4 regions of the Streptomyces sp. A5-4 genome follow, and region 1 is predicted to be linked to each of the others. Evidence: riboswitches for the same ligand, from Rfam matches in the RefSeq annotation. Region 1 holds a riboswitch; each other region holds the start of a gene.
The links. A riboswitch is a leader RNA that binds a small molecule or an ion and turns the genes downstream of it on or off. The one in region 1 is predicted to bind cyclic di-AMP.
Positions count from the first base shown of each region.

Region 1 (3,485 bases):
ATCTGCTCTTCACGCTGGGCGACGCGCGCTGACCGCGCCGCGCGCCGGGGCGAGGGGCCGGCCCGGGGTGCGGGAGCAGGCCCGGGCCGCGATGTCGCTCAGGCATCGTCGAGGAGCCGCAGCCGCAGCCGCTCGCGCGTCTCGGGGGTGACCCGCAGGCCTTCCGTGAGGTAGCGCTCGGCGCCGCCCCAGACCTCCTCGATGGTCTCGAAGGCGGCGTCGAGGTACTCGGCGCGGGCCTCGAAGAGCGGGCTGAGCAGTTCCATGACCTCGGGGGACATGCCGACGGGGGAGTTGTCGCTGCGGCTGACCTTGTAGCGGCGCGACGGGTCGTTCGACTTGAGGTAGTCGGCCACGATGGCCTCGCGCTCGACGCCGACCGCCAGCAGCGACACCGCTATCGAGAGCCCCGCGCGATCCTTGCCCGCCGCGCAGTGCATCAGCGCCGGGACGCTGTCCTCGGCCAAGGCGTGCAGCACCTGGCTGTGCTCGCCGGTGCGCTCCTTGATGATCTCGCGGTAGGTGTCGGACATCCGCCCCGCCGCCTTGCCGTCCGCGAGAATCTCGCGCAGCTCGTCGAGGTTTCCGTCGCGGACCATCTTCCAGAACACCGCGCCGTCGGCCGGGTCGGTCAGCGGCAGGTTCACATTGCGTACACCCGCCAGCTCGACGTCCGGACCCTCCAGCTTCTGGTCCGCCTCATTGCGGAAGTCGAAGATCGTGTGCAGGCCGAGGGAGTCGAGAAAGACCGCGTCGGCGACGGTGGCGTGTGCCAGGTGCCCGCTGCGGAAGAGCACGCCGTGCCGCACCTGCCGGCCGTCCACGGTCGGCAGGCCGCCCACATCGCGGAAGTTGCGCACTCCGGCAAGGTCGGGCTCTGTCGACGGGACCTGCGGCAGCTGCTGTGTCACGGTGACTCCTGAAGTGTCTGCCGTCGGCGTTGCTCGCCGATCTGGGCACCGTTCGACGATACGACATGAGTACCTGAGGCAATTGTCTCGGCCGTGCACGCGCGGCCGTCGCCCCGGGCCGAGCGGGAGCTGCCCGTACCTGGCCATGAACTCCACGCCCCCGTGTGCCGATTGGGGCCAGGGGGGGCGCGTGCCCGACCCCACCATCGCCACCGCCCCGCGCGCCAACTGGAGGGCCTCGCGGTACACCGGGCGGAAGGCCGACCACCGCGGTGTCCCGGTCGCCCTCACCGGGGAGTTCCTGGCCGGCTACCGGCTGCACCCGAGGGGCCCCACTGTTCGGACGCGCGGCGCGTACCAGGGGAGTGGCTGAGCGGCGAGCCGGCCGAGGCGGGTGTGACCACCTTCGCCGGTCCGCGCGCCGATGATCCGGACACCTCGCCGGACCTGGCGTGGGGCCGGCGTACAAGCTGGTGGTGCTCCGGGTGTCCGGCGCGGGCCCTGGTCGTCGACTGCGCGGAGGTCAGGATCACCGACTTCGGGCGGCGAGTAGCACTTGGGGCGAATCGGGCTATTTGTGGGTAACACCCCTTGTGGGCAAGGGGGATGGTGTGCTTGCTGGTGAGCAGGATCATATTCGTGACGGTGCGTGGCGAAGTCGTGAAGCGAATACCAGGTCGTGGGCGGGGCGTGAAGATCGGTAATCCACGGAGTGTGACGACAAATCCCCACGGGATTGCCGCAGAGCGATGATCAGCCATGGCCGATTGTCCTGATCGGCTTGTTCGAGGACGCCTCGGCGGCTTACGGTCACCGTCAATCCGGGTGGATCGCCGAATCCTGCCACCGCCCGGAAACCCCACGACACTCACGTGTGGCAGGAGCGGGGGACCCAGGTAGTACGCCGTCATCCGGAACTCCGGACCGGCTCGGGGTTAAGTCGCGCGGTTGCGCGGCCGGGCATCTCCAGCCCGAACCCGACAGCTCACCTCGTAGGCGCCGGAGAGGAAATTCGCCATGCCCGCAAAGGGTAAGCACCGCCGCCCGAGGTCCAACTCGATCACCCGTGGATTCGTCGCCGCGGGAACGGGCGGAGCCGCACTCGCACTTCCGTTCATCGCCGCCACCGGCGCGAACGCCGCGGAGAACGCCGCACCGGCCGCCGCGCCCGCCGTGGCCCCCGAGAAGGCCGCGTCCGCCGCAGCCGTCTCGCAGCAGAAGCAGCAGCCGAAGAAGGCCGGCAGCAAGACGTACGCCGTGGTCTCCGGCGACTACCTGTCGAAGATCGCCGACCAGCAGAACGTGCGCGGCGGCTGGCAGAAGCTGTACGAGGACAACCGGTCGACCGTCGGCGACAACCCCGGGCTGATCATGCCGGGCATGAAGCTCAGCATCGGCGCGAAGGCGGCCGGCTCCGCCCCGTCGTCCGCGTCGCAGTCGTCGGCCAAGGCCGCCGCACCCGCCGCGCAGCCGAAGTCGTCCTCCTCGCAGTCCTCCTCCTCCGCGAGCGGATCGGAGAAGTCCGAGTCGGCCGGCTCCGCATCGACGGCGTCGTCCTCCGGCTTCACCGCCCCGGTCTCCGCGGGCATCACCACCTCCTACCGCGCCTCCGGCGGCAGCTGGTCCAGCGGCTACCACACGGGCGTCGACTTCTCCGCGTCCAGCGGCACCTCGGTCAAGGCCGTCGGCGCCGGCACCGTCGTCTCCGCGGGCTGGAGCGGCTCGTACGGCAACGAGGTCGTCATCCAGCACAACGACGGCCGCTACTCGCAGTACGCCCACCTGTCCTCGCTGTCCGTCTCGTCCGGCCAGAGCGTCACCGGCGGCACGCAGATCGGTCTCTCCGGCAGTACCGGCAACTCCACGGGCCCGCACCTGCACTTCGAGATCAGGACCGGCCCGAGCTACGGCTCCGACATAGACCCGCTGGGTTACCTGCGCGGTCACGGCGTCTCCGTCTGACACACGCCCTCTCTCCGGGCCACGGGCATCGCCTTCGTATGCCCCCTTCCGCGCCGCACACCGGCCGCGGAAGGGGGCGTACGCGTTGAACCAGGTCCGTCCAGGCCGGCCCAGGCATATTCCGGGGTTGACCCAAACTTGACCGGTGTCCTTTCTCACCGGCGTCAACCCCCTCCCTACGGTGGCGTAGGTCACTTGATCCAGTGGAGCATGGGCCGACGTGGGAGACGATGCGAGATCATTCAGGACAGGGACCATAGGGTCGTACGCGGCGATTGGGGACAGCTTCACGGAGGGGGTCGGTGACCCCGGACCCGGCGGTGCGTACATCGGCTGGGCGGACCGGCTGGCCGTACTCCTCGACGATCGTGTCCCCGAGCACACATTCCGCTATGCCAACCTCGCCGTGCGCGGCCGGCTCCTCGACCAGATCGTGGCCGAGCAGGTCCCCAGGGCGATGGAACTGGCCCCCGACCTGGTGAGCTTCTGCGCCGGCGGCAATGACATCCTCCGGCCTGGCAGCGACCCCGACGACGTCGCCCAGCGCTACGAGCGGGCCGTCGCCGACCTCACCAGCAGGGTCGGCACCGTCCTGGTGACGACCGGCTTCGA
Region 1 is NZ_CP178591.1:8,165,146-8,168,630, forward strand. Features, by position in the region: gene ACLLJJ_RS38145 (DUF6126 family protein) at 1-32, shown strand, start outside; gene ACLLJJ_RS38150 (tyrosine-protein phosphatase) at 99-911, opposite strand; gene ACLLJJ_RS38155 (hypothetical protein) at 1,102-1,284, shown strand; cyclic di-AMP (ydaO/yuaA leader) riboswitch at 1,749-1,925, shown strand; gene ACLLJJ_RS38160 (M23 family metallopeptidase) at 1,929-2,873, shown strand; gene ACLLJJ_RS38165 (SGNH/GDSL hydrolase family protein) at 3,094-3,485, shown strand, end outside.

Region 2 (3,485 bases), 5.1 Mb from region 1:
AGCTGGCGACCTGGCGGTACGCCACCGAGGCGCTGACGCTGGGCGGCGAGGACATCGCGGCGGGCGACCCCGTTCTGGTGGTGCTCGCCGCCGCCGACCGGGACCCCGAAAGGTTCAACGACCCGGACACGCTGGACCTCTCACGGACCGACAATCAGCACCTCGGCTACGGGCACGGCATCCACTACTGCCTCGGCGCACCGCTCGCGCGGCTGGAGGGACAGACGGCGCTCGCGACGCTGCTCCGGCGCCTTCCGGACTTGCGGCTTGCGGTGGAGCATGACGATTTGCGCTGGCGCGGGGGACTCATCATGCGCGGACTGCGCACGCTTCCGGTCGAGTTCGGGATGAAACAGGAGTGACGGGACGTCAATGTTGAGACCTTCACGTGATCTCTGCTGCATCGACTTGTAACAAACGTTCGAGTACGGCTACCTTCACCGTCATCTCAGCCGTCACTCGAAAGGCAACCGCATGCTCTCCGCGAACGGCCGGCATCGCCGCCCGCGTCAGGCTCCGGCCCTCGTCGTAGCGGCGGGAGTCGCCGGCTCGGCCATCGCCATCCCACTGCTCGGTGCCACCAGCGCGGGCGCGGCCGAAGCAGCGACCTGGGACCGGGTCGCCGAATGCGAGAGCGGCGGCATGTGGAGCGCCGACCTCGGTAACGGGTACTACGGCGGGCTCCAGTTCTCGCAGGACACCTGGAAGAGCTTCGGCGGTACGGCGTACGCGCCGCGCGCCGACCTCGCCAGCCGCTCGCAGCAGATCCAGATCGCGGACAAGGTGCTCGCCGACCAGGGCCCGCAGGCCTGGCCGAGCTGCTCGGTGATCTCGGGCCTGGCGGCGGGCGACAACGCCGAGCCGGCCGACGGCGCCACCGCGCCGAAGCCGTCGGACACCCCGGACCCGGCCGAGGCCGACGGGGCCGAGGACGTGAAGGGAACGACGGGGGACCCGGCGAAGCCGAAGACGGGCGACTCCGCGAAGTCGACCGACTCCGCCGACCCGACCGCGCCCCCCGCGTCCGCGACGCCCTCCCAGGCCCCCCGGAAGCCCGCGGAGAAGTCCGCGGCGCCCACCACCGAAGAGGGCACGCCGCAGGGCAAGCACCGCGGCGGGAAGGCCGAGGAGCCCGGCGAGAGCGCCGAAGCCGCCACCGGACATGCGGATGAGTCGCGTGAATCGGGGCGTCATGCCTCACGAGGTGACGGATCGGCACGTGACGCGGACGACGCCGTCGCCACGGACGGCGAGTACGTCGTCGTCGCCGGTGACAGCCTCTGGACCATCGCCGACACGCACGACGTCTCGGGCGGCTGGTCGGCGATCTACGAGGCGAACGAGGGTGTCGTCGGCTCCGACGCGGACCTCATCCGCCCCGGCCAGAGCCTTGATCTGACCGCGAAGCAGGGGTAGTTCGCGGTCGAATGTCCGGTTTGGCGCCAGTGAGACAAGGGTCTCTTTGTCTCAACTGGCGTGTCCCGCCGACAAGCCCTCCTCGTGTCGCCTCTGACCTGCACGGATGCCCTCGCCGCGGAAGCAAGTAAGGGGGATATCTCCCTGATGTTCGCCTTTGGACATCAGGGAGTCGTGTGTTTACGGTCGGACCGCTCGCCACCGCGGGCCCCGTCGACCGTCACGCCGAATCCTGCCGTCGGTCGGGGGGAACCGACGCGTAAAGCGCCGTAGGCAGGAGCGGGGGACCCAGGTAAGCGCCGGGCCCGGCCGTCGAGAGACGAACCGGAACCGGCTAGGGGTAAAGCTGCGCATCCGTACGTGCAGCCGGGCAACTCACTTGGCCCGAACCCGACAGCTCACCTCGTAGGCGTCGGTGAGGAGATGTCACATGCTGTTTTCCAGCAAGGCCAAGCACCGTCGCCCGTCCAAGGCCACCCGTGTCGCCGCGCTCGCCGGCATCAGCGGCGCTGTCATCGCCGCCCCGCTGATGGGCGCGTCCTCCGCCTCGGCGGCCTCCGTCGAGACGTGGGACGCCGTCGCCCAGTGCGAGTCCGGCGGCAACTGGTCCATCGACACCGGCAACGGCTACTCGGGCGGCCTGCAGTTCTCGCCGTCCAGCTGGGCCGCAGCGGGCGGTACGCAGTACGCCCCGAGCGCCGCCCAGGCCTCCAAGAGCCAGCAGATCGCTGCTGCCGAGCGTCTCCTCGACCTCCAGGGCCCGGGTGCCTGGGCATGCGCCGGCGCCGGTGGCCTCACCAACGACGGTGTGGACCCGGGTGTCGACGCCTCGGGCTCCGACACGCAGAAGCAGGCCGAGCCGCAGCAGGAGCAGAAGCAGGCCGAGCCGCGCGCCGCCGAGCAGCCCGCCTCGCGCAGCGAGGTCCGCTCCGCCCCGCAGGCCGAGGCCAAGGCCGCCGCCCCCATCAAGAAGGGCGACGGCGAGTACAAGGTCAAGGCCGGCGACACCCTCGGCAAGATCGCCAAGGCCGAGAAGGTCAAGGGCGGCTGGGACAAGGTCTTCGAGCTGAACAAGGACATCGTCACCGACGCCGATGTCATCTACCCGGGCCAGCAGCTGCACCTCAAGTGAGCTCGAATCTGAGCAGCTGAGCGGCTGAGGGGCTCGCCCCACAGAACCACCCCGGCCCGGCGCGTTCTCCCCCGTACGCGCCGGGCCGGGGTTTCGTCATTATTTGCCCCGGCAAGTGCGTGTTCTTGTCCCAGGGAACGGGCGATCGGCCGGTTGATGCCCCCGAGCCGGTTAGGCTCTTGGCGCAAGGCCAAAGTGACCCTGCACCCCTAGCGTCACACCCCATAAGGAGATGCTCTCGTGCCGTCCATCGACGTCGTCGTAGCCCGGGAAATCCTGGACTCCCGAGGCAACCCCACGGTCGAGGTCGAGGTCGGCCTCGACGACGGCAGCACCGGTCGTGCTGCCGTTCCCTCCGGTGCTTCCACCGGCGCGTTCGAGGCCGTCGAACTTCGCGACGGTGACCCGAACCGCTACCTCGGCAAGGGCGTCGAGAAGGCAGTCCTCGCCGTCATCGAGCAGATCGGCCCGGAGCTCGTCGGCTACGACGCCACCGAGCAGCGCCTGATCGACCAGGCCATGTGCGACCTGGATGCCACTGAGAACAAGGGCTCGCTCGGCGCGAACGCCATCCTCGGCGTCTCGCTCGCCGTCGCGCACGCCGCTTCCGAGGCGTCCGACCTGCCGCTCTTCCGCTACCTCGGCGGACCCAACGCGCACCTGCTGCCCGTCCCGATGATGAACATCCTCAACGGTGGGTCGCACGCCGACTCCAACGTGGACATTCAGGAATTCATGATCGCGCCGATCGGCGCGGAGTCCTTCTCCGAGGCGCTGCGCTGGGGCACGGAGGTCTACCACACCCTCAAGTCCGTCCTGAAGACCAAGGGCCTGTCCACCGGCCTCGGCGACGAGGGCGGCTTCGCCCCGAACCTGGACTCCAACCGCGCCGCGCTCGACCTCATCCTTGAGGCCATCGCGCAGGCCGGTTACATCC
Region 2 is NZ_CP178591.1:3,043,607-3,047,091, reverse strand. Features, by position in the region: gene ACLLJJ_RS14000 (cytochrome P450 family protein) at 1-362, shown strand, start outside; gene ACLLJJ_RS13995 (transglycosylase family protein) at 475-1,416, shown strand; cyclic di-AMP (ydaO/yuaA leader) riboswitch at 1,672-1,843, shown strand; gene ACLLJJ_RS13990 (transglycosylase family protein) at 1,847-2,548, shown strand; gene eno (phosphopyruvate hydratase) at 2,789-3,485, shown strand, end outside.
Region 2: it holds a riboswitch for cyclic di-AMP, as region 1 does, so the genes downstream of both, ACLLJJ_RS13990 (transglycosylase family protein) here and ACLLJJ_RS38160 (M23 family metallopeptidase) in region 1, are expected to answer to the same signal.

Region 3 (3,485 bases), 4.6 Mb from region 1:
AGGTTCAAATCCTGCCCCCGCTACTGAAGTAGTGGATGAAGGCCCGGACTCAATGAGTCCGGGCCTTTGTCGTGCCCCGGTACGCCCCCACTGCCAGTCCGTCCCCCAATTGGCCGACCTCGGTTAGCCGTCCGGCGCGGCTGCGGCCAGCCTGGGTGGGGCGCGGTACCGTCCGCAACCGGGCGCGGACTGGCAGGAGACCACAGGTGGGGAAGCAAGGCACAGCGGGTGGGGCGGGTGCCCGTACGACCCGGCGGTTCGTCCGGGCTATGCCCGCACTGCTGATCGTCGGCGGTTTGTTCTTCGACCTCATGACCCCGTCGAACTTCACGGCGTCGCCCCTCTTCGCCGCCGCCCCGCTGATCGCCGCCCCGCTCTTCTCCCTCAGCAACACCGTGCTGACCGGGATCGCCTCGACCCTGGCCATCGCCGGGCTGCACGTTCGTACGCAGACCGCGACACAGGTCGAGGCCGCCACCGAGCTGGTCACCGTGGTCACCGTGGCCGCCCTCGCGGTGGTCATCAACCGTGTCGTGCGGCGCAGCGACCGCGAGCTGGCCTCCGCCCGGGAGATCGCCGAGGCGGCCCAGCGTGCCGTGCTGCCCACGCCCGCCGACCGGATCGCCGGGCTGTACGTCGCGGCGCGCTACGAGGCGGCGCAGGCGGACGCCTTCATCGGCGGCGACCTCTTCGCCGTGCAGGAAACGCCGTACGGCGTGCGCCTGGTGGTGGGGGACGTCCGGGGCAAGGGGATGGACGCCGTGGAGGCCGTCGCGGTGGTCATCGGAGCCTTTCGCGAGGCCGCCGAGCAGGAGTCCTCGCTGGAGGGCGTCGCGCAGCGGCTGGAGCGGGCGCTGGCGCGCGAAGGGACCCGGCGCGACGGCCTCGACGCGTTCGAGGGCTTCACCACCGCCGTGCTCGCCGAGATCTCTCGGGACCGTGGAGTCCTACGGCTGGTCAACCGCGGCCACCCCGAGCCGTTGCTGCTGTACGCCGACGGGGCGTTGGACGTCATCGAGCCGGTCGAGCCCGCGCTGCCGCTGGGGATGGCCGAGCTGGGGGCCTGGCCGGACCGGGCGCAGGAGCACCCCTACCCGGCGGGGGCCACGCTGCTCCTCTACACGGACGGCCTGTCCGAGGCCCGCGACGCGGCGGGCGTCTTCTACGACCCGCAGGCGCGGCTGCGCGGCCGGATCTTTCCCGGGCCCGAGGAGCTGCTGGGCGCGCTCATCGACGACGTACGGCTGCACACCGGTGGCGGGTCCACGGACGACATGGCGCTGCTGGCGGTCGGGCGGCCCTCCGAGGGGCAGCAGGACCGGCGCAGGACCGTGGAGATCGTCAGGCGGGCCGAGCGGCAGAGACCGGCGGCAGCGGGCGGGCCGGGGCGCGGGGCAGGGGCAGGAGGCGCGGCAGCGGGCGCGCCCGACGGCGGGCCACCCCGTGCGGCGCCCGGCAGTGGGTTCGGCGATGAATCCGGCGATGGATCCGGGACGCGCTCCGGTCCCTGAGGACGCTGGAAAGGTCGCGTTCCGCCTTGCTGCGACGCTCCGTAGTCGTAGCGCACCGCTGCGCGTAACAATTGACGAACCGTCAAGAAATCGATGTTTGCTGAGTGTCGATCAACTCGACCCGTTGTGACCGATTGTGTCCCGCTAAGTCTGTGGCGAAGACGTTAACGATCACCAGGAACAGCTTGGAACCGGACCGGGTCTCTATTAACGTTCGATAACGCAGCGCGGTTGTCCCAGTCGTCGCAAGAGGCGACACCGTGTGCATGCGCCGAATTCCGCAAGGGAACCGGGGAACCATGTTCCTTGGGGTGAATCGGGCCGAACCTGGCCCGTAGGAGACCTTCCTGCTCCGAACCCGTCAGCTAACCCGGTAGGCGAGAAGGAAGGAAAGGAGCACGCCTCCGTGGCGTCCAACACCCCTGCCCCCGTGGCCCCCCTGCCCCCCTACGGGGTGCCGAACGACCCCGCCGACCTCATTCGCGGGGAGGGTACTTGGGAAGAGTGGAATCCCACCGAGGACTCCATTCGTCCCGTGCGCGGCAAGCACCGCGTGGCCAAGCAGCGCGGTGGCATCGCCCGCAGCTCCACGGTTCTGGGTGTCGGAGTCATCGCCGCCGTCGGCGCGGGCGGCATCGCCACCGCGCAGGACAAGCCGGCCGTCTCGATCTCCCTTCCGGACGCCATCACCGACTCGCTGCCCGACGCCAAGTCCCTTCCCGGCGTAGGCGCCCTGTTCTCCGGCGACGCGAAAGACTCCGGCGTCACCACGGGCGAAGCGGTCGTCGCCGCCACCCCGCTCACCACCGCCGGTATCAGCACCGCCGACGCGCAGCAGGGCACCACCGACGCCGGCGAGTTGCTCCGCGCCCGCATACTCCAGCAGGCCGACCAGCAGCAGGCCGCCGCGGACGCCGACGTCGCGCAGGCCGCCGAGTCGGCCGCCGCCGAGCAGGCCGCGGCGGATGCGAAGTCCCAGCAGGACGAGGCGAAGGCCGACGCCGCCGAGAAGGAGCGCAAGGCGGAGGAAGCGGCCAAGGCCAAGGCCGAGGCGAAGCGGCTCGCGAAGCTGGCCGCCAGCTACTCCCTGCCGACCTCCTCGTACACGCTCACCTCCACCTACGGCCAGTCCGGCTCGATGTGGTCCTCCGGTCAGCACACCGGGCTCGACTTCGCTGCCCCGACGGGCACGCCGGTCAAGGCCGTGCACGGCGGGACCATCAAGTCGGCGGGCTGGTCGGGCTCCTACGGCTACCGCATCGTCCTCGAACTCGATGACGGTACGGAGATCTGGTACTGCCACCTCTCCTCGATGAGCGTCACCTCGGGCGACGTCGGCACGGGCGACACCATCGGCAACGTCGGCGCCACCGGCAATGTGACGGGCCCGCACCTGCACCTCGAAGTGCACACACCCGGCGGCGACGGCGTCGACCCCGCGTCCTGGCTGCGCGGCAAGGGCCTCAACGTCTGAGACCTCGGGCCGGCTGCGGGAGTCCCGGAGCCGGCCGGGGAATGCATGTGCCCGCCATGCGGTTGATCAACCCATGACTTCTCTCCGCAAGCTGGGCAGCTCCGAGCTCGCCGTCTTCCCGCTCGCCCTCGGTGGCAACGTCTTCGGCTGGACCGCCGACGAGGCGCAGTCCTTCGCCGTCCTCGACGCGTACGTCGCCGGGGGCGGCAACTTCGTCGACAGCGCCGACTCCTATTCGGCCTGGGCCCCGGGCAACGAGGGCGGCGAGTCCGAGCGCGTCCTCGGCCGCTGGCTCGCCTCGCGAGGCAACCGCTCCGAGGTCGTCGTCGCCACCAAGGTCGGCGCCCACCCCTCGTACAAGGGGCTGGCCGGTACGAACATCAAGGCCGCCGCCGACGAGTCGCTGCGTCGGCTCGGCACCGACCACATCGACCTCTACTACACGCACTTCGACGACGAGACCGTGCCCGTCGAGGAGATCATCACCGCTCTCGACCAGC
Region 3 is NZ_CP178591.1:3,592,498-3,595,982, reverse strand. Features, by position in the region: tRNA gene ACLLJJ_RS16440 (tRNA-Met) at 1-23, shown strand, start outside; gene ACLLJJ_RS16435 (PP2C family protein-serine/threonine phosphatase) at 270-1,511, shown strand; cyclic di-AMP (ydaO/yuaA leader) riboswitch at 1,771-1,906, shown strand; gene ACLLJJ_RS16430 (M23 family metallopeptidase) at 1,918-2,985, shown strand; gene ACLLJJ_RS16425 (aldo/keto reductase) at 3,059-3,485, shown strand, end outside.
Region 3: it holds a riboswitch for cyclic di-AMP, as region 1 does, so the genes downstream of both, ACLLJJ_RS16430 (M23 family metallopeptidase) here and ACLLJJ_RS38160 (M23 family metallopeptidase) in region 1, are expected to answer to the same signal.

Region 4 (3,485 bases), 7.3 Mb from region 1:
ACAGAGACTGGGCCCGAGCAGCATGAGGAGAGCCACTGCCATGCACCGCACTTCCGCCGCCTCCGCCCGCTATGTACTTCCCGAGTTCACCGAGCGCACCAGCACCGGGACCCGGACCATGGACCCGTACTCCAGGCTGTTGGAGGAGCGCATCGTCTTTCTCGGAACGGCCGTCGACGACACCGCGGCCAACGACGTGATGGCGCAGTTCATGTACCTCGAACACGCCGCCCCCGACCGGGACATCTCGCTCTACATCAACTCCCCCGGCGGCTCGTTCACCGCCATGTCCGCGATCTACGACACGATCCAGTTCGTCACCTGCGACGTGGAGACGATCTGTCTGGGCCAGGCCGCGTCGTCGGCCGCCGTGCTGCTCGCGGCCGGCGCCCCGGGAAAGCGACTCGCCCTGCCGGGCGCCCGGGTGCTCCTGAGCCAGCCCTCCATCGACGAGCCCGTGCGGGGCCAGCCGTCGGATCTGGAGATCGAGGCGCGGGAACTGCTGCGCATGCGCGAGACACTCGCCGGGATGCTGGCTCTCCACACCGGGCAGAGCCTTGAGCGCATCGGTACGGACATCCAGCGCGACAAGATCTTCGACGCCGGCGCCGCCGAGGCGTACGGCCTGGTCGATCACATCGTGCAGAGCCGCAAGGACACCCCCGCCTGCCAACCGAGGTGAGCCGCGATGCCGCCGCCCGAACTGCCGCCACTGCCCGCACTGACCCGCGCCGAGGGTGAGTTCGTCGTCCGCTATCTCGAAGTGGTCGATCTGCTGGGACGGATCAACCCGGTGCGCGCCACGGACACCTATGGGGCAGTGCGCGCCGCGCAGGCCCCCGCATCGAAGGCTCCCGCGCTGCGGGACGCCCTCACCCTGATGCACCAGCGGGACGAAGCCCGGGTACACGCCGCCGCGCCGGCGCGGGCGCTGCGTGTCCTCGACGGGGAGCGGCGCTCGGGCCGGGTCACCGTGCCACCGTTCTCATCGAGTTGACGGCGCGCGGCTCGGCCCGCGAGCCGGTCGCAGTACGACACGCGCTCCCTCGAATGGCGTAGCGAACGGGTGGTCAGCGGTACCGCTCGACTTGCACATCCCAGCTACGCACCGCCCGGAATGAGCCACTCCGCCGCTGGTACAGCCGTCGCCACGCACCGACGGCGGGGGACGCGAACGCCCTTGTCCACCCGAACGGGTCAGTGGTGAGGAGCCTCACATAACGTCGTTTCAGCTCGGAAAACAGACGGGTCATGGGTCAAGATCCCTGGGACGACAAGCCCCTGCCACACGGCGGGGCGGTCCGGGTGGACGCTGAGTCCTGCCGCTTCCCGGATGCCTGGTCGACAGAGTGCAACGGCAGGAGTGGAAGACCCAAGCGCGTCGGGGTGGCCTGTTCGCACGGCCGTCCCTTGGGGTGAAGCCGCTTGACGCGGCCGGACATCTTCGCCTGTCCGAACCCGACAGGTCATCCTTCACAGGCGGCTGACGAAGGGTCGCGTATGACCGCGCAGATGAATGTTCCGTCGCTGATGACCAGAACCGGAGCGGCTTCGGCCCTCACCCTTGCCGTGCTGGGTGCCTCGATGCTGGCGCCAGGAGCAGCGAGTGAGGCGCAGGCCGCCCCGGCGCACTCGACGAAGGCACTGAAAGTGGCCGCGTCGAAGAAGGGGGCCCCGTACGGGTACGGGGCAGCGGGTCCCAACCGGTTCGACTGCTCGGGGCTGACGCTCTACTCGTTCAAGAAGGCGGGCAAGCGCCTGCCGCGCACCGCCCAGTCCCAGTACAACAAGACCCGCCGCATCTCCTCCTCCAGCAGAGTCCGGGGCGACCTGGTCTTCTTCCACTCCGGCCGGAACGTCTACCACGTGGGCATCTACGCCGGCAGTGGCAAGATCTGGCACTCCCCCAAGCGTGGGTCCGTGGTGCGACTGGAGAGGATCTGGTCCAGGAGCGTCTGGTACGGCAGGGTGCGCTGACCGGCCTCGGCCGCACCCCGGTGACGGCCGGGGCGGTCGGGGCGACGGTGTGGTCCGCCGTCACCCCGACCGCCCGCCCGTCGCAGCCCCTCCCGATTCCCCCGGCGGCGCGGTCACACCGCCCCCAGCGGCCCGGCCAGCAGGATCAGCCCCAGCACGGCGAGCGCGCCGCCGCTGACCGCCTCGACGGTGCGGGCCGCGCGCGGGCGCCGCAGCCAGGGGCCCAGCCGGTCCACCAGGAGCGCGACCGCGGGGAACCAGAGCAGGGCCAGTACGACGACGATCATGGCGAGCAACAGCGTCCTGGGAAGCGGCGGCCGGCCCTCGGGCACGAACTGGGGCAGCAGGCTGAGGAAGAGAACCGGCGCCTTGGGGTTGAGCGCGTTGGTGAGGAAACCCTGCCGAAGGCTGCGTCCGACACCGCCCACCGCCTTCTTCTCGCGCTCCGCGTCCGGCCGACCCTCGGGCGCGGAAGCACGCACCGACAGCAGCGCACGGCAGCCCAGGTAGAGAATGTAGGCGCCACCGAGCAGCTGGATCGCACGGAACAGAGCCGGTACGGCGACCAGTACGGCGGCGAGCCCCGCGACGGCCAGTGCGGTGTGCACGAGCAGTCCGCCCGCGACGCCCACCGCGCTCGCCACCCCCGAGCGACGGGACGCCAGTGCGTTGCGTACGACGACCGTGAAATCCGCGCCGGGCATGGCGACCATGCCCGCGGCGACGCCGGTGAAGGCGATCAGTTGTGCGTCCATGCTCCCCATCCTGGACCGGCCGGGGCTTTAGCATGTACTTGCAATCTTCATGGTCTGCCTAAAGGAACTGTTGGGGGTCGGCCCGCCCCCGGGGAGCTCAGCATGTACGACCCGACGAGGCTGGCGGCGTTGGTCGCGGTCGCCGAGGCCGGTTCCATCACACGCGCAGCCACGCGCCTCGGCTACACCGCGCCCGCACTGTCGCAGCAGCTCGCCAAGCTGGAACGCGAGACGGGCGCCACTTTGCTGGTGCGCCACCATCGCGGGGCCAGGCTGACGGCCGCGGGCGAACTGCTGGCGGTCCGGGCCCGGCGGGTGCTCGGCGAGCTGGACCTGGCTCGGCACGAACTGGCGCAGCTGGCGGGCCTGTCCGGCGGCCGGCTCCGGGTCGGCACGTTCACGACGGCCGGCATCCATCTGCTGCCGCCGGTGCTCAGCGCGTTCCGCCGGGCGCATCCCGATGTGGAGCTGGTGGTCGCCGACTACGAGCCGCCGGACGGGGTCACCGCGGTGGCGGCCGGCGAGGCGGACCTCGCTCTGACCCACAGTTACGAGCCCGCGCCGACCGCGCCCCCGCCCTCCGGGGTGGCGGCGGAGCGGCTGCTGGTCGAGGAGCTGGTGCTGGTGACGGCGCCCGGCCATGCGCTGGCCGGGGGCTCGGAGCGGCTGCGCCTGGCGGACCTGGCCGGACAGCCGCTGATCAGCAGTGCGCCGACCCATCCGCCCCGCCAGGGCGTGGAGGCGGCGCTGGCC
Region 4 is NZ_CP178591.1:836,800-840,284, forward strand. Features, by position in the region: gene ACLLJJ_RS03750 (ATP-dependent Clp protease proteolytic subunit) at 41-682, shown strand; gene ACLLJJ_RS03755 (hypothetical protein) at 689-997, shown strand; cyclic di-AMP (ydaO/yuaA leader) riboswitch at 1,325-1,497, shown strand; gene ACLLJJ_RS03760 (C40 family peptidase) at 1,501-1,977, shown strand; gene ACLLJJ_RS03765 (LysE family translocator) at 2,091-2,732, opposite strand; gene ACLLJJ_RS03770 (LysR family transcriptional regulator) at 2,835-3,485, shown strand, end outside.
Region 4: it holds a riboswitch for cyclic di-AMP, as region 1 does, so the genes downstream of both, ACLLJJ_RS03760 (C40 family peptidase) here and ACLLJJ_RS38160 (M23 family metallopeptidase) in region 1, are expected to answer to the same signal.